4 regions of the Mesorhizobium sp. B3-2-1 genome follow, and region 1 is predicted to be linked to each of the others. Evidence: riboswitches for the same ligand, from Rfam matches in the RefSeq annotation. Region 1 holds a riboswitch; each other region holds the start of a gene.
The links. A riboswitch is a leader RNA that binds a small molecule or an ion and turns the genes downstream of it on or off. The one in region 1 is predicted to bind cobalamin.
Positions count from the first base shown of each region.

Region 1 (4,444 bases):
GCCTATGAGGCGCATGCGCCGCACATACCCGCCCTGTTCGGCGGACCGGCCAAGGCGTTGGCGCAAGCCTCGAAACGGGCCGCCGCTTTCGTCGCGCGCCTCGGCATGAACCAGCGCCATATCTTGAACATTGGCGGCAGCAAGACCGCGCTGCTTCATCATGGCGGCACCGCCAACGAAGTGTCGATGGGCTCGGCCTTCGTGCTGCCCGGCGATTTCGACACGCCAGGTCTCGGCGGCTTTCAGCCGGCGGCCTTCATCGCAACGCCCATTCTGAAGGTGGTCGAGCCGATGCTGCCCGGCCCGCCGGCGGTCTCGCGTCTGCTCCAGGCGCTCGGCCGGTTTCCGCGCAAGGGCTGCTATCTCTATAGCGGCAAATGGATGGCCGAACCGGTGTTTCCCGAAGGCATGGAGACGAACGGTCTGCTTGGCCTGTCCTCCAACCAGCAATTCATGTCCCTGCCCGCCGAGGCCGTCGTCAGGCCGGGCGACTACGCATTCCTGCGGCCGACGCAGAGCGAAGCCGTGCTGCAGCAGCTCGGGCCGATCGCGGTGCTTTCCGGTGGCAGGATCGTCGACCGCTGGCCGGTGCTGCCGATGGGGTGATGGCTGTCGTCTCGGCGTCGCCATTGGCGCCTGCATCTGCAATGTCGTCATTCCAGGGTCTGCGCGCGTCGCTGCGCTCCCTGCTCCGCACAAGAATGACGAAGTTGTGAGGCGCCTCGTTGCAACGATTTTATTGACTCAGTCAACTAAATGACTGATCCTGTCCAGGACAGGAGGAACCCCCATGACGATCCACGACCACCCCGGCAAGGAACGCATCGACGCGGTGCGCGCGTTCAACCGCTTCTACACCCGCCAGATCGGTGTGCTCGACGAAGGCTGGCTGAAAAGCACCTTTTCGCTTACCGAGGCGCGGGTGCTCTATGAGCTTGCCCATCGCGACGGGCTCGTCGCCAGCGACCTGGTGCGCGATCTCGGCCTTGACCCCGGCTATGTCAGCCGTTTGCTCAAAAAATTCGAGGAGCGCGGTCTGGTCGAGCGCGAAGCCACCGAGGCGGACGCGCGCCGCGCCTCGATCGCGCTGACGCCAGCGGGTAGGGAAGCCTTCGCGCCGCTCAACCAGGATTCGCACGACCAGGTGCGCGCGCTACTCGGTCGCCTGGCGCCCGTCGATCAGGATCGGCTGGTCAAGGCCATGCGCATCGTCCAGGACCTGCTCGGCGACAGACCCGAACCCAAGGTGCCTTACATCCTGCGGCCGCTGCAGGTTGGCGACATCGGCTGGGTCACGCGCCGCCAGGGCATGCTCTACGCCCAGGACTATGGTTGGGACGAAACCTACGAGGCACTGGTGGCTGAGATCCTCGGCGAGTTCGTCAAGAATTTCGATCCGAAATGGGAGCGCGGCTGGATCGCCGAGCGGGAAGGTGAGGTCGTCGGCTCGGTCTTCGTCGTGCGCAAGTCGGATCAGGTGGCCAAGCTGCGGCTGCTCTATGTCGAACCTTCGGCGCGCCGCCTCGGCATCGGCAAGCGCCTGGTCGAGGAATGCATCGGCTTCGCCCGCGCCAGGGGATACAAGACGCTGACCTTATGGACCAACGACATTCTGACCGCCGCCCGGCACATCTACCAGGCGGCCGGTTTCAAGCTGATCGAGGAAGAGCCCCACCATTCCTTCGGCAAGGATCTGGTCGGACAGAACTGGGATCTGGACCTGTAGCGGCGCGTCATGCCTTGACCCGCACCCAGATCTCCAGCCCGCCATTACCGGTGCGGCCATCGAATTCGGGCCCATAGCGCTCGAATTCCGACGCGTAGGCGATTTCATGGCCGGAGGCGGGAAGCCAGCCGTTCCAGATCGTGTCGATCGTGCGCCGATGAAAAAACGGCAACGGCTGTCAGGCGGCCGGACGCAAAGTCGACGACAGGCTTGCTCTCAGGTCTGTTCTGTTATAACAAAACGAAGCAATCGCCTTGCCTCGCTGTCGCGCGCGGCCTAGGCTGCGACTCGTGATGGTCCCCGAGCCGAAAGGCGAGGGGTGAAAAGGGAACGCGGTGAGACCCCATGGGGTCGAGGCCGCGGCTGCCCCCGCAACTGTAAGCGGTGAGCAAGATCCGGAACGCCACTGGCCGGCAAGGCTGGGAAGGCAGGATTGCGCAGAGACCCGTGAGCCAGGAGACCTGCCATCACTGAGTTGACCGGACGGGGTGTGCCGGGAGGAAACGTGGACATCGGTCTTGTCGGCCGGTCGACCAACATCCTTCCGTCGCCAGTTTTGAAAGTGACGGGAAGTTGGACGGCGCAATCGATCGTATTCAACCCGGCTCCATGCACCAGATCATCGTGTGCACCCTTTGCCGCGACGTGCCGACCGGCGTCAGGTCGGGCGAAGGTTTGTGCGCCGAGTTGCGCTCCCGCCTCTCGGCCCAGCCTGACGTGGCGCATGGTTTCACGGTCGAGGGCGTGGCTTGCATGGCGGGTTGCGCGCGTCCCCTGACAGTGGCTTTCCAGGCGCCAGGCAAGGCAGCCTATCTCTTCGGGTCGATCGACGCGCAGGCCGACGCTGCCGATCTCGTGCGGTTTGCCAGGCTTTACGCTTCGCTTCCGGACGGCTGGTGCAATTCCGGACAACGTCCGCCGGGCCTGGCCGGCAAGACGCTGGCCCGCATCCCGGGAGCCGGCAAGCTGGCGGATGGCAATCGATGACAACGCCGCTTCTCGATGCGCGCGACCTGGGCGCGACGGCGAATGGCCGGCATCTGGTCCATGCCGTCAGCCTGTCGGTGACATCCGGCGACCGCCTCGCCATCATTGGTCCCAACGGCGCCGGCAAGACCACGCTGCTGCGCATGTTGTCCGGCATGCTCAGGCCGAGCTTCGGAGAGGTGAAGCTCGGCGGGCGGCGCCTGGATGGGATTTCGCCCGCCGAACGGGCTCTGCATATCGCCGTCGTGGGCCAGACCGACCAGCCGGACCCACGGCTGGCGGTGATCGACTATGTCGAGCTTGGCCGCGTCCCGCATGCCGGCCTGAGGCGCCGCGGCGAGGAACGCGACATTGTCGTGGACGCGCTGCGCCGGACCGGCCTGTTGCCGCTGCTCGGCCGGACCATCGGCTCGCTGTCTGGTGGCGAACGCCAGCGCGCCCAGCTTGCGCGTGCCATCGCGCAGGAGCCCAAGATCCTGTTCCTCGACGAGCCGACCAACCACCTCGACCCGCGCGCCCGCGCGCAACTGCTCGAACTGGTGGCCGGCTTCGGCATGACGGTGATCGCGGTGCTGCACGATCTGACCCTGGTGGCGCCCTTCGCCACCAGGGTCGCGGTGATGAACGAGGCCCGGCTGCAGGCGCTGGCGCCGCCGCACGAGGCGCTGACGCAGCAGTTGATCCGCGAGATTTTCGGCGTCGACGTGTTTCGCCTGCGCCATCCCACCGAGGACCGCGAACTGACGGTGTTCGACCTTCCGAACCGCGCCGCACCGCCGTCCTGATCAAATCCATCCTTATCCGACACGTTCAACCAAGGAGCAAAGTCCGTGAAACGCCTCGCCTTGTCCCTCGTCGTCTCGCTGCTGGCCTCGACAGCCTTTGCCTTCCCCGTCACCGTCGACAGCTGCGGCAAGCAGCTGACCTTCGACGCGCCGCCGAAGCGCGCCGTCATCCATGATCTCAACATGGCCGAGATGGCCTTCGCGCTGAAGCTGCAGCCGTCGATCGTCGGCCTGACCGGTATCACCGGATGGTACAAGGTCGGCCCCGAATTCAAGGCAGAGCAGGGTTCCATTCCCGAACTGGCGCCGAAATATCCGACGCTGGAGAATCTCGTCGCCGCCGAGCCCGATTTCTTCTTCGCCGGCTGGTACTACGGCATGAAGCCCGGCGGCGACGTGACCCCCGACACGCTCGCTCCGCACGGCATCAAGACGCTGGTGCTGACCGAAAGCTGCGTCCATCTCGACAAGAGCCGCCCGGCCGCCTCCATGGACCTGCTCTATGGCGATATCGAAAAGCTGGGCAAGGTCTTCGGCAAGGAGGCAGAAGCGGAGAAGCTTGTCGCCGGCTGGAAGGCGCAACTCGCCGATATCACCGCCAAGGTCGGCAGCGCCAAGGGAACACGCGTGTTCCTGTACGATTCCGGCGAGGACAAGCCCTTTACCGCGGGAAAGTTCGCCATCCCCAGCGCCATGATATCGGCGGCCGGCGGCGACAACATCATGGCCGACATGGAAACGAGCTGGGGCAACACGGACTGGGAGACGGTGGCGGCGCGCAATCCGCAATTCCTCATCCTGCTCGATTATCAGGACGGCGGCGGTTACAGGAAGCTGCTCGATTTCCTGAAGGCGCACCCGGCGATGAAGGAGACGGACGCGGTCAGGAACGAGCGCTTCGTGGCGCTTCGTTATGCCGAACTGACGCCAGGACCGGCGAACATCG
Region 1 covers NZ_VFTI01000003.1:39,447-43,890, forward strand. The annotation lists gene FJW08_RS03840 (DSD1 family PLP-dependent enzyme) at 1-606, shown strand, start outside; gene FJW08_RS03845 (helix-turn-helix domain-containing GNAT family N-acetyltransferase) at 791-1,726, shown strand; partial or broken gene FJW08_RS03850 (AraC family transcriptional regulator) at 1,734-1,883, opposite strand; cobalamin riboswitch at 2,004-2,210, shown strand; gene FJW08_RS03855 (DUF1636 family protein) at 2,336-2,713, shown strand; gene FJW08_RS03860 (ABC transporter ATP-binding protein) at 2,710-3,498, shown strand; gene FJW08_RS03865 (ABC transporter substrate-binding protein) at 3,544-4,444, shown strand, end outside.

Region 2 (4,444 bases), on a different contig from region 1:
GAGCTGCCAATCTCCCCCCTTGAGGGGGAGATGTCCGGCAGGACAGAGGGGGGCGCCTCGCGAAGACCTGTCACGCTTTCCGCTCTGCCCCAAGCAGCCTCTACCGCGGCAATTGCCGATATCGGTAACTCCGTCGAAAAGGAGTCGTAGTCTTCCAGCCCCAGCCCATGATCGCCGCGCTCCAGCAAATCCAGCAATTCACGCGGCGTTTGTGGAATCCCTTCAACGGCATAGCCCTGTTCGCTCAAGTCGTGCAGCATGGCGATCACGCTGGACGGCACATCCAGCCCGACCGCATAGCCGGTGCGGCCAGGGGCGCTGGGATAATCGGGAATGAGGATCGCGAGCTTGCGTTCGGCGCGCGGGGTCTCTTGCAAACGGATGAAGGCCGCTACGCGCTTAGCCACTTGCTCCACACGATCCGCTTGCGGCTGGTTGGCCAACGCACGGTGGCCCAGCGCCGGGTCGACATCACTCTCGCCCTTGAAGGAAATGGCGCCGGCAAGGATGCGGCCATCGAGTTCGGGCAGCACGACATGCATGGCAAGGTCGGCGGGTGCCAGCCCGCGCTGGTTGTTTTCCCAGACGTCGCGGCGTGTGGTGGCGACGATGACCTGGAAGACAGGCACGCCGGCGCGGTCGAACAGGGTTTCCACGCCGGCCTCGGCGCCGGACGCGAAAGCGGTCGCGGCGATGATGGCGGCCGGTTTCAGCGATGCGACGGCATTTTCGGCGAATGCCAGGGACAGCGGATCCTTGAGACTGGAAACAAAGATCGGGACCGGTGCCAGTCCCTGGGAGCGCAAAGCGTCGGCCAGCGCATCGATCGGGGCGACATCGGCCGCGAGCAGCATCGATCGGTAGAAGAGAATCGGGATGATGGGGGCGCTGACATTTGAAAGGTCCGGCTTCTCTGCGACCCCCATTCCAGACTGATAGTAACCGGCCTTCGGCACGCTGACCGGACTGGCGACTGATGTATCCTGTCCGGCCAAGCCCGCCAGCCTGTGCACCAGCGCGTTCATATTGGCCGGGCCGCCCTCGCGGAAATAGCCGAGCAGGCCGTCGAGTTCGGCGCGGGGCAGCGTCGAGGCTTCGATCAGCCTGAGATCCTCGTCATGGCTTTCACCGGGAAGCAGCGCCAGTCTTATGCCGCGTTCGCGGGCAATTGCCGCCAGTTGGTCGCAGCCATAGCGCCACCAGTCGTAACCGCCGAGGATACGCACCAGGACGACCTTGGCGTGGCGGGCGACGCTGTCGACCCAGAGGTCGACCGACATGGGATGGCGCAGGTCGCGCAGTGCCGCCAGCCGCATCGAGGGCAGGCGATCGGCGTCGGCCTTCCATGCCGCCGCCAGCCCGGCGAGGTCGCTGTCGGTGAAGGATAGAGCCACGATATCCGCCGGCGTCTGCCTGAGATCGACAGGCTCGGCGAGGTCGTCGAGCGAGGCGGAGGTCGTGGTGAGGATGTGCATCGCGCCCGTGCCCGAAAATCAGCCGGCGAGTATGCGTTCGATCGCCGGCCGGTTCAGCCCCTTGAGGCCGATGACGACCAGGCGCGAACGACGGTCGTCCCCGGCGGTCCAGGCGCGGTCATAGTAGTGATTGACGCGCGGGCCGACGGCCTGCAGCAGGAGCCGCATCGGCTTGCCGCCGACCTCGACGAAGCCTTTCACCCGCAACACGTTCTCCTGTTCGGCGGCCGCGGCGACGCGCTTTGCCAGCTCGTCGGGATTGGCGATCGAGGGAATGTCGACGATGAACGTGTCGAAGTCGTCATGCTCGTGGTCGAATGCGCCGTCGTGATGGGATTTGCGGTTCTCGATATCGTCCTCGACGGCGAGCCCGAGGCCGAGCAGCACCGAGGGATCGACCTTGCCATGAGACGTCGGCACGATCTTCACGGCGCGGGCGGCGTGTTCGCCGATGATGCTGTTAGCGCGGGCCGAGCCGTCGGCGTCCATCAGGTCGCTCTTCGACAGGATGATCAGATCGGCGCAGGCGATCTGGTCCTCGAACACTTCCTCGACCGGATCATCATGGTCGAGGCTTTCATCCCCGGCGCGCTGCGCCTGCAGGGCTTCCATGTCGTTGGCAACCCGGCCTTCGGCAAGTGCGGGACCGTCGACCACGGCGATGACGCCATCGACGGTCACGCGGCTCTTCACCGACGGCCACTGGAAAGCCTGGACCAGCGGCTTGGGCAGAGCGAGGCCCGAGGTTTCGATCAGGATATGGTCGACCTTCGGCGTCAGGCACAGGATCTGGTCGAGCGCCGGCACGAAATCGTCGGCGACGGTGCAGCAGATGCAGCCATTGGCCAGTTCGACGATGTTTTCCTCGGGGCAGGTGTCGATGCCGCAGCCCTTGAGGATTTCGCCGTCGATGCCGATGTCGCCGAACTCGTTGACGATGATGGCAATCCGTTTGCCGCCGGCGTTTTCCAGAAGATGGCGGACAAGGGTCGTCTTGCCGGCGCCGAGGAAGCCGGTGACGACGGTGCAGGGAACGCGGGAAACGGATGCGGTCATATCAGTCTTTCAGCATGTCGAGGGGAGGGATGCGGGCAACGAGGCCGCGTTTGAGGCTATCGGGCCTGCCCCGCCAGGGAATGAGGCCGTCGCTGGAGGTGGCGAAGAGTTTCGCGCCGGTGACGAGATCGGCACCGCTGGTCGGGGTCAGATCGCCAAACACATAGCTCCAGCATCCGTCGCGCAGGATCGCGGCGCTCAGCCGGCGCTTGCAATTGCCGAGGCATTCGACGGTGCGGATGCGGATGTTGTCGCCCGAGGCGGCTTGGCGCGTATCTTCAGCCAAAAGTTCGCCGGCCCGGGGATGAGCATCGGAGCCGGTCTCGTCGCGACAGGAGGCGCAGACGATGACAGTGATGCCGGCCAGGGAATCATCCCCGCCGGACGAAATGTCCGTTGTTTCAGCCGAAAAACTGCCGTCGCGATCCAAATCAGGCTCCTTGCCCGGAAAACCCGCCGGACGATCGGATACTTGCATTCCAGACGGCAGGTCTCCTGGCTCGCGGGTCATCGCCTTGGGTAGCCGCCTTCCCGGGACAATCCCAGTGGCTTTCGGCCTTGGCTCTTCGCTCACAGTTGCGGGGACAGCCGCGGATTTGGGATTTTCAATCCCGCACCGCATTCCCTCTTGGCTCCTCCCTTTGCCGAGAGGAGACCGTCTGGATTGGATTTAGGCTCTTGCGGGCAGCGGTGTCAACGCGAGCTTACGACACCGCGATGTCGGACAGCGCCGGGCCCAGGTCGCCGGCGGGCGTCACTTCGATGCGTTCGAGGCCAAGCCAGCCCTGCATCTGCTTCAATTCCTCGGAGAGCTGAGCGGCGGTTTCGGGCGGTGCGCCGGGCTCGGCGTAGGCGGCATGGACACGCAGGACACTTGCCGGCCGGTCGGCCTTGAGGTCGACGCGCGCCACGATCCTGTCGCCGAGCAGGAAGGGCAGGACATAGTAGCCATATTGGCGCTTGTCGGCCGGGGTGTAGATCTCGATACGGTAGTGGAAATCGAACAGCCGCTCGCTGCGCGAGCGCTCGAAGACGACCGGATCGAACGGCGCCAGCAGGGCGCGGGCCTCGATCTTGCGTGGCAAGCGCGCGCCCCTATGGAGGTAAGCCGGCTTGTCCCAGCCCTCGACACGGACCGGCAGCAACTCGCCGGTCTCGACCAGTTCCTCCAGGCGGCCTTTCATGTCGGCGGGGGAGAGTCGAAAATAATCGCGCAGGTCGCCCGATGTCGCCACGCCATGGGCGCGGGCGGAGATGCGCAGCAATTCGCGATGTGCATCCTCGGCGGTCGGTACCGGCAGGTCGAGGATCGCCTGCGGCAGCACGCGCTCCGGCAGGTCGTAGAAGCGCTCGAAGCCGCGCCGGTGCGCGGTGGTGATGCGCCCGGCCCAGAACAGCCATTCGAAGGCGTGCTTGGCGTGGCTCCAGCCCCACCAGCCGCCGGAGCCTTTCTGGCCTTCCAGCGCGGAAGCGGCGATCGGGCCGCGTGCCACGACCTCGCGGTAGATCTCTTCTATATAGGGGGCGTGCTCGCGGCCCCATTTGGCCAGCCCCAGATACATTTCATCGCCTTGCTCGGCGCGCCGCATGCGCCAGCGCATCAGCGGGTAGGTCTCGACGGGCAGGAACGAGGCCTCGTGCGCCCAGTATTCGAACACAGTGCGCTTTCGCGTCACGGCGGCATTGTCGAGCAAAGCGAGGGGATAGGGGCCAAGACGCGAATAGAGGGGCATGTAATGGGCGCGAACCACCGCACTGACGGAATCGATCTGCAGCAGGCCGGTGCGAGACAGAACGCGGGCGAAGTGGCGGCGGTCGGGCGTGCCGGCGGGGCGGGGATCGAGAAATCCCTGAGCGGCGAGCGCGATGCGCCGGGCGGCGGCAAGCGAGATCTTTTCCTTCATGCGGATGCG
Region 2 covers NZ_VFTI01000028.1:55,111-59,554, forward strand. The annotation lists gene FJW08_RS24950 (cobaltochelatase subunit CobN) at 1-1,475, opposite strand, end outside; gene cobW (cobalamin biosynthesis protein CobW) at 1,494-2,531, opposite strand; gene FJW08_RS24960 (DUF1636 family protein) at 2,533-2,961, opposite strand; cobalamin riboswitch at 2,999-3,206, opposite strand; gene FJW08_RS24965 (winged helix-turn-helix domain-containing protein) at 3,236-4,435, opposite strand.
Region 2: another riboswitch for cobalamin. It lies ahead of FJW08_RS24960 (DUF1636 family protein); the one in region 1 lies ahead of FJW08_RS03855 (DUF1636 family protein).

Region 3 (4,444 bases), on a different contig from region 1:
CCGTGGGCGAAACCGTACCGCTGCTCACCGGCGCCTTCCTGTTGTGCGGCGCCTTCTTCACCATCGCACTCGATGCGCTGGGTTCGACCGCCTTCATGCGCTCGGTGCGCTCCTATGAGCGCGCGCAGATGGCGGCGGTCTACCGCACCTATCTCGACTTTTCCGAACTGACGCCGCCGCTGGTCTATTCGGTGGTACTGGCCTTCTTCGGACTGGGATCGGTGTTCGTCACGCTCGGCCTGCTGGCGGCGTTTTGCGGCTTCATGACGTGGCACTACCTGCCGAAGTCTCTGTAAAAATCAGGGCGAAAGCGCCGTATGGCGCTCGCGTACCCAATTGTGGAAACGATGCAAGTCGTACTCCTCGGGCATCAGCACGCCGGCTGTATGACGCATCGAGCGCAGGCCTTTCTGGTTGACCTCGCAGATCGCGGCATCCTCCTCCAGCACCTGCGTGCCGAAGGCGACGATGTTGTCGATATCGGTCTCGGCGAGCGCCTCGGGCGCGAACAGCCATTCAGCGGTCAATTCGGTCTGTTCCGGACCCAGCGGCACCAGCCGCACGGTCCTGACATAGTCGACATGGCCGACGATGAACATCGAGGGCAGGCTGCTGGCGTAAGTCTGGCCGGCGGTGCGTTCCGCCTGCGTCAAGCCCGGGAAGACCGGCCCATGCGTCTGCCCGTCACGCGACCATGTTTCAGCCCCGGCGCGCAGGCCTCCGGAAAACTCCGGCGCATCATTGGCGGCATGGCGCGCCCATTCGGGATCGTCATGCCGGCTCATCAGACCGCGGCCATAGATGGGCACAAGCCGCGACAGGTCCTTGTGGACGCCCGGGCAGTGCAGGCACTCGTTGAAGTTCTCCCAGAAAATCTTCCAGTTGCAGTTCATGACCTTGCGCAGCACATGGCCCGACACCAGCGTGTCCAGCGGCCAGTTGCCGAGGTCGCCGGAGGCCGGGTCGAAGGATGACTGCGCCGAGCCGGCGGCATCTTCAGCAAGATTGACGAAGACGAAGCCCCGCCACACCGAGAGTGCGACGCGATAAAGCGGATAATCGGCCTTGTCGAAGCCATCAGGCAGCGACTTCGATGGCACGCGCACAAGGTCGCCGCGCAGCGAATAGGACCAGGCATGATACGGGCAGGTGATCAGCCGCGCCTTCAGCCGTCCTTCGCTTTCCTGGCAAAGCTGCGAGCCGCGATGCCGGCACGTGTTGTGGAAGGCACGCAACGCACCGGTCTCGTCGCGCAGGACAAGAATTTCCTGCGTACCGACGCGGAAGGTGCGGAATGCCAAAGGCTGGGCAAGGTCGGCCTCGCGGCAGACGAGCAGCCAGTCTCTGTACCAGATGGCGTCGAGATCACGCTGATAGTTCTCCTGGTCCCAATAGGCCGATGAGGGCAGCGACGGCTCGCTTCGGGTCAGGCCGTTATAGGGCTCGCGCTCGCTGGCATCGGGCTGCATGGCTGGCTTCCTGTGCGGGTTGCCAGCCGACACCCGGCCATGGAGTTTGTCAATCAGGACGGGATGGGAGCGGCTTTGCCGATACGACGCTCCTGCGCTGGCGGCTGTCGGAATTTGGTTTGCCGCGCGCGGCGAATTTCCCTATAGTCACCAGCGTCGTCGGTTCCTTTTTGGAGCCAAGAGGGAATGCGGTGCGGACAGGAATTCCTGTCTAATGCCGTGGCTGCCCCCGCAACTGTGTGCGGTAGTCCTCTCCATATGCCACTGAAGGTTTTCCTTCGGGAAGGTGGGGAAGGGCGCTTATCCGCGAGCCAGGAGACCTGCCGGCGACAGGAAACTGACTTCGATGCCCTCGGGTGGAGGGCGAAAGGACAAGACATGACTACCGCTTCCGTCTCCCTCGGCGCCTCCGTCTCCTCGCAGTCGCGCCTCATGCAGCTCGCGCTCGCGGCGCTGCTCGGCATCTTCGTCGTCGGCTTTGTCGGTTTCTCGCATATCGATGCGGTCCACAATGCCGCCCACGACTATCGCCACTCGATGGCGTTTCCCTGCCACTGACGAGGATCTGACATCATGAATCTGTTTCGCAACGTCGTGTTCGTCGCGGCGATCGCGGGGCTCGTGGCCGGTGTCGTTCTCGCCTGCATGCAGGCCTATGCGACAGTGCCGCTGATCCTCAAGGCGGAGGTCTACGAAAAGGCCGGCGGCGGCCATCACCACGACCATGGCGCGGCACCCGCCGCAACCGATACCAGCGCCGTAAGCACGGTCGCGCCCGCTGGGAATGCGATGAGTTCTGCCGCGCCAGCAGCCGTCGAAGCCAAGACGCCGGCGGAGGAAGACGAAGCCTGGGCGCCGGCCGACGGTTTCGAGCGTTTCGCCTTCAGCGTGGTTGCCAATATCGTCACCGGCATCGGTTTCGCGCTGGTCCTGGTCGCGGTTTCCGAGTTTGCCGGCGGCATCGGCAATTGGCGCCAGGGCGTGTTCTGGGGGCTGGCCGGCTTTGCCGTGTTCACGCTGGCGCCTGGCCTCGGCCTGCAGCCGGAACTGCCGGCAATGCCGGCGGCCGATCTTCTTCCGCGTCAGATCTGGTGGACGGCAACGGCGGCGGCGACCGCCATCGGCCTTGGCCTGATCGTGTTTCGCAGATCGCTGCCGTTGACCATTCTCGCCGTCTTGCTGATCGTCGCCCCGCATATCGTCGGCGCGCCGCAGCCCGACAGTTTCGAAACACCGATCCCGGAAGGCCTGCACCACCAGTTCGTGGTGGCGGTGACGGTGACCAATCTGGTGTTCTGGCTGGTGCTCGGCGCCGTCGTCGGCGTGGTGCGCAGACGCTTCACCGGCACGGCGACCAGCCTGCGCGACAGCTTTGCCTGATCGCCGCAAGCTGACCTTCATCATCGGTGGCGCGCGCTCCGGCAAGAGCGCGCACGCCGAAACCCTGGTGGCGGCATTGCCCTCGCCATGGGCCTATATCGCCACGGCGCAAGCCTATGACGACGAGATGCGCGAGCGCATCGCGTTGCACCGCTCGCGGCGCGGCGAAGGGTGGTCGACCATCGATGCGCCACTCGACCTTGCCGAAGCGCTGGAAGCCTTGCCGGATGATCAGCCGGTGCTTGTCGACTGCCTGACGCTGTGGCTGACCAATCACATGCTGGCCGACCACGACGTGGACGCGGCGTGCCGACGGCTGGCCTACGTGCTGTCGCGGCCGCGCGGACCATGGATCGTGGTATCGAACGAGGTCGGGCAAGGTATCGTGCCCGACAATGCGCTGGCGCGGCGTTTTCGCGACGACGCCGGCCGGCTCAACCAGCGGGTCGCCGCGGTCGCCGACACGGTGCTGCTGATGGTGGCGGGGCTACCGCTCAAGGTGAAGTGAAATGACTGACATCGACGACAAGGATGAAGAACGCCATCGCGCCAAAATGGCCAAGCGCAAGGCGGTGCAGGACGCCGAGGTTGCTGGCAAGACGATCGAGAAGGGGTTGCTGATCGTCAACACCGGTCCCGGCAAGGGCAAGACCACGGCCGCCTTCGGGCTGGCGCTTAGAATGCTCGGCTACGGCAAGCGCGTCGGTGTCGTGCAGTTCATCAAGGGCAGATGGCACACAGGCGAGAAGGACGCTTTCGCCGCCTTTGGCGACCGGGTCGTCTGGCACGCCATGGGCGAGGGTTTCACCTGGGAGACGCAGGATTTGAAGCGCGACATCGCGGCCGCCGAGGCTGCCTGGGCCAAAGCGCGGGAATTGATCGACGATCCCTCGATCAGCCTTGTCGTGCTCGACGAACTCAACATCGCGCTGCGCTACGATTATCTCGATCTCGACAAGGTGGTAGCGGCGCTGAAGGGCCGGCGCGAGGGCCTGCATGTCGTCGTTACCGGCCGCAACGCCAAGCCAGCGCTGATCGGGGCCGCCGATCTGGTCACCGAGATGGGCGTGACCAAGCATCATTTCTCGGCGGGCGTGAAAGCTCAGCAGGGGATCGAGTTCTGATTGTTCACCAACCGGAGGCTGTTCATTGGAGCAAGCAGTAATCGTCTATCTTCTTCTCAGCGACGGTCAGTTCGGAACGCCACAGGAACGAGAAACCATTATCGCTCTTGAGCAGAGACTGGAGCAAGCTGTCGGGAACGCATCCGCAGGCGAGTTTGATGGCGATGAATTTGGTGGGGGCAAATGTGTCCTCTACATGTATGGACCGGATGCCGAACGACTTTTTGCTGTCATCGAACCCGTGCTCAAATCTTCTCCTGCAGCTACCGGTGGCTATGCGATCAAAAGGTTCGGGAAGGCAGCAAATCCAAATGCAAAAGAGGCCCGTGTTAGCTGGTGAGGCAGTTCGCAACCGCTCCGGACGATCACACTACAAAAACAACCACCGAGACCAGCCCAAACAGGCCAATCAGCAGATAATCGGCGACTCGATAGAGGGTTAGCGCCCGCCTTATGTCGAGGCTGTCGGCT
Region 3 covers NZ_VFTI01000024.1:32,390-36,833, forward strand. The annotation lists gene FJW08_RS22730 (MFS transporter) at 1-296, shown strand, start outside; gene FJW08_RS22735 (aromatic ring-hydroxylating dioxygenase subunit alpha) at 300-1,469, opposite strand; cobalamin riboswitch at 1,613-1,812, shown strand; gene FJW08_RS22740 (CbtB domain-containing protein) at 1,848-2,027, shown strand; gene FJW08_RS22745 (CbtA family protein) at 2,043-2,849, shown strand; gene cobU (bifunctional adenosylcobinamide kinase/adenosylcobinamide-phosphate guanylyltransferase) at 2,842-3,357, shown strand; gene cobO (cob(I)yrinic acid a,c-diamide adenosyltransferase) at 3,359-3,973, shown strand; gene FJW08_RS22760 (hypothetical protein) at 3,999-4,313, shown strand; gene cbiB (adenosylcobinamide-phosphate synthase CbiB) at 4,339-4,444, opposite strand, start outside.
Region 3: another riboswitch for cobalamin. It lies ahead of FJW08_RS22740 (CbtB domain-containing protein); the one in region 1 lies ahead of FJW08_RS03855 (DUF1636 family protein).

Region 4 (4,444 bases), on a different contig from region 1:
ATCTTCTCCAGAGCGTCGAGTGCCTGTTCGAAGCTCATCGCCTTGACGTCTTCGTTGATCTCACCAGTCATCATTCATCCTTTCATCAGTCGCCCGACATGGGCGGCGACCGAAAATGCCAATCCCTGCAGATCGTAGCCGCCCTCGAGCAGGCTGACGAGCCGGTTGCCGCCATGGCGTGCGGCGCGCTGCATCAGCTGGCCGGTCGCCCAGTCGAAATCGTCCTCGGTCAGATTGATTTCCGCCAGCGGGTCGCGATGGTGCGCGTCGAAGCCAGCCGAAATGATGATCAGGTCGGGCGCGAAATTGTCGAGTGCCGGCAGCACGCGCGACAGGAAGGCATCGCGAAACACCTCGCTGCCGGTCTGCGGCGCCAGCGGCGCGTTGACGATGTTGCCGGCGCCGGTCTCGCTCTTCGCGCCGGTGCCGGGATAGAGCGGCATCTGGTGCGTCGAGCAATAGAGCACCGAGGGATCGTCCCAGAAAATATCCTGCGTGCCGTTGCCGTGATGCACGTCCCAGTCGACGACGGCGACACGCTCGGCGCCATGCTTCTTCTGTGCATAGCGGGCAGCGATTGCCGCCGTATTGAAGAAGCAGAAGCCCATGGCCGTGGTCTTTTCCGCATGGTGCCCAGGTGGCCGGGCGGCGACGAAAACATTGTCGGCGCGGCCCGCAAAGACGTCGTCGACGGCGGCGTTGGCGGCGCCGATCGCCGTGGTCGCGGCCTGCCAGCTCTTCGGGCTGGCGGTGGTGTCGGCATCGATGCGGGCAATGCCTTCGTCGGGGATGGCGGCGCGGACACGCGCGACGAAATCGGCGGGATGCGCGTAAAGGATGGTCGCCTCGTCGCCTTGCGGTGCCTCGACGCGGTCGAGCGCGGCGAAAGCTTCGTCGTCGAGCACACGTTCGATGGCGCGCAGGCGGTCGGGCCGCTCGGGGTGACCGGGCGGGGTGATGTGTTCGAGAAAGATCGGGTGCGTGTAGAGACGAGTGGCCATGTCCCTCTATCTAGTGCCCCGGCGCGGCGATGGCCATGCGTTGCGGCCTGATCGCTGGGGAAAATCGAACCTGCGTCCATTCATGTCGCTGCGGGCATTGGCGTCGCCGGCCATTCGGCGTAAGACTGCTGCTACTGCCTGGTGCCCGCGAAAGCGGGAGAATCGGGAACACGGTTTGATACCGTGGCGTGCCCAACGCTGTGAGGGGGACTGCGCCGGTAAGTGCCACTGTCGATGACGGGAAGGCACCGGACGTGGGTTGATTCCGAGCCAGAAGACCGGCCTGGCAGGCATCGTCATCCGCATGGTCAGGCGGATGATATCAGAGCGGCGTGCGCCTTCTTGGACGCACAAAGTACGCTCTGAGAATTTGAACTGCTGCAATCGCAAGGGGACAAGCGATGCCGGAAGACATGACCGCTGCAATGGGCGATGGATTTGACCAGATTGCGCGCGACGCGGTTTACCGCGCCATGTTCACGCGGCGCGACGTGCGTAGCCATTTTACATCGGAGACGATCGACGACGAGGTGCTCGCGCGGCTGCTGCTTGCCGCCCATCACGCGCCGTCGGTCGGCTTCATGCAGCCCTGGAATTTCATCGTCATTCGCGATGCCGCGCGACGGGGGGAGGTGCGCGACCTGTTCTTGGCCGCCCGCGAACAGGAACTGCCGGCAATCGAGGCAGACCGGCGGGCGCTCTACCGCAAGCTCAAGCTCGAAGGCATCTGCGAAAGCGCGCTGAACATCTGCATCACCTGCGACCGCGAGCGCTCGAAAGGCTCGCCGCTAGGGCGCTGGCACAATCCGGAAATGGATCTCTACAGCACGGTCTGCGCGGTGCAGAATTTCTGGCTGGCGGCACGCGCCGAGGGCGTTGGAGTCGGCTGGGTCAGCATCATCGAGACGCAAGCGCTGAAAAGCCTGCTATCCATCCCCGGCCACGTGACGCCGATCGCCTATCTCTGCGTTGGCCGTGTTTCCGAGTTCGCGCCCAAACCCGACCTCGAAACGCATGGCTGGGGCCGACGGCTGCCGCTGCCCGACCTGATCATGAGCGAGACGTTTTGCGGCCAGGGTGAGGCCTCGCTCAAATCCACGGTGGCCCGCCTCAACACCGTCGCCGCTGCGCCGGCAAACCCCGCCGATCAGCGCGTCGCGCCGGCCGTACCCCAGCGCGAACCGTCGAAGGTGGAGAGCGCCTTGTCCTTGAGTTCCCGGAACTTTGACGAGGCTTCGGCGAGCCGGGCGTCCCAGGCGGCATCGGGGACCTGGCCCTCGATGGTCTTGAAATAGACCTGCATCAGGCAGGCAATGGCGAACGGCTCGATGAAGGCCGCCTTGAAAGCCCAGGCAAAGACGATGGCCAGAACGAAGGCCCAACCGGCGAGCTGACCGGGCATGACGTAAAGAATAGCGGCTGCCGGCGCCAGCATCAGCAGGAAGATGACGAAGGAGACGCTCCACATGATCACCGCCAGCCAGATGGCGTTCTTGACCATGGTCTTGCCGTTCTGGGCGTAGAGCACGATGCCTTGCCGCGCGGTCTCGAAGGGCGAGGACGAATTGATGCGGATGTTGTAGCCGAGAATGATCTCATCGACATAGGTCAGCGACAGGCGGATCACCGTGTTGAGGAACGAGACCAGGCCGCTCAGGCCCGGAATGGGCAGGAAAGCCGCGATGCCGCCGAGCAGGCCGGTGATGGCGCGGATAGCGCCCTTGACTAGTTGGTCGACGACGAAAAGGATGTTCGCCTCGGCAAAACGCTCGGTCACAATCTCTCTTGCGTAGGCGATCTGGTTCTGGCCGTCGGGAACGTCATGGCCGTCGATCAGATGAACCATGACGGCGATGTGACCCGCCTTGACGACGTAAAGGATATATTCGCGGATCCAATAGACGGCGATCGAGACGAGGCCGAAACCGACCACGCCACCCCACATGGCGATGGACAACGGTCCATCAGGATCGGTGGAGATATGGCCGATGCCATAGCCGACGGAGGCGCCCGTGCCGGTGGCCATGATGTAGGCCAGCGTGATGCCGAAATAGACGATCATGCGAAAGACAATGAAGGGCCAGGTCCGCATCATGATGGACACCGACCTGCCGATATCGAAATCCCACATGCCCGAATCTCCCCTCAGAGATGGCTGTGGAGGATGCGCTCAAACCGGCTATTGTCAATTGCAGGCGGCGGCGGGAGGCGCCACGGTGGCTCAGTTTGGCCGCGCTTCCGGCTTCTCGAGCAGGCCTTCAAGCAATTGCTTGAAGGCTGCCACCACCTTCCTCGACGTCGCTTCGGGATCGTTCGAGTTGGCGATCCGCTGCGCGGCCTGGCTGCTCGCCCCATTGATCAGCCGCGCCGCGGTCTCGGGATCGAGGCCCGGCACGACCATCCCCTCCTCTTGCAGCACGGTCAGATGATCGGTCATTGAACCGACGCAGGCATTGGCATTCGACCACTGTGCCGGATCGCCCAGCACCGCCGGACCGTCCCGGAACATGATGCGCTGGATTTCCGGCTCGAGCGCCATCTCGATATAGGTGGTGCATTCGTCGACGAAATGCTGCCAGCGGGTCGGCGCCCTCGACGCGACCTCGTTCACCCGCGCCGCCATTTCAGCATCGATTTGCGCGACAACCGCCTCGAGCAGTCCCTTCTTGTCGCCGAAGTGATGATAGAGGGCGCCGCGCGTCAGTCCGGCCGACGCGGTGAAATCGTCCATCGACGCTTCGGCGTACCCGATGGTGCCAAAGGCTTGGCGTGCCGCGGCGATCAGCTTGGCGCGTGTCTCCGCGATCATCTCCTTGCGTGGTCGATGCATGTCCTGGCCTTATCTACATACGCCCCGTATGCCAATTGACATACGGGGCGTATGGTCTATTTAACACTCATACGTCTCGTATGTAATCGTCGAATCGCTCCTTGTCGAGGAACAGGATCATGCAAAACCCCTATTCGGAAATTTTTCGCACTCCCGGAGCCAAGGACTTTGCCGCCGCCGGCTTCATGGCGCGCCTGCCGATCGCCATGGCGCCGATCGGCATCGTGGCGATGTTGTCGCAGACGCGTGGCGAATACTGGCTGGCGGGTGCGGTTTCCGCGACATTCGCCTTGGCCAATGCTTTCCTGGCGCCGCAGATATCGAGGTTGGTCGACCGCCTCGGCCAGACGCGGGTTGTCGTACCCACCACCATCATCTCCGTGCTCGCATTCGCGGCCCTGATCGCATCGGCCAACCGGGACTGGCCGGTATGGACGCTGTTCGTGTCGGCACTGCTGGCGGCGGCAATGCCAAGCATGCCGGCCATGGTGCGGGCGCGCTGGACCGAGATTTTCCGGGGCCGGCCCGAGATGAATACCGCCTTCGCCTTCGAGTCGGCGGCGGATGAACTGGTCTATATCGCCGGCGCATCGCTGTCGGTGGGCCTCAGTGC
Region 4 covers NZ_VFTI01000016.1:48,767-53,210, forward strand. The annotation lists gene FJW08_RS17715 (exodeoxyribonuclease VII small subunit) at 1-71, opposite strand, end outside; gene FJW08_RS17720 (histone deacetylase family protein) at 75-1,001, opposite strand; cobalamin riboswitch at 1,124-1,303, shown strand; partial or broken gene bluB (5,6-dimethylbenzimidazole synthase) at 1,475-1,981, shown strand; gene FJW08_RS17730 (hypothetical protein) at 2,149-3,132, opposite strand; gene FJW08_RS17735 (TetR/AcrR family transcriptional regulator) at 3,223-3,831, opposite strand; gene FJW08_RS17740 (MFS transporter) at 3,951-4,444, shown strand, end outside.
Region 4: another riboswitch for cobalamin. It lies ahead of bluB (5,6-dimethylbenzimidazole synthase); the one in region 1 lies ahead of FJW08_RS03855 (DUF1636 family protein).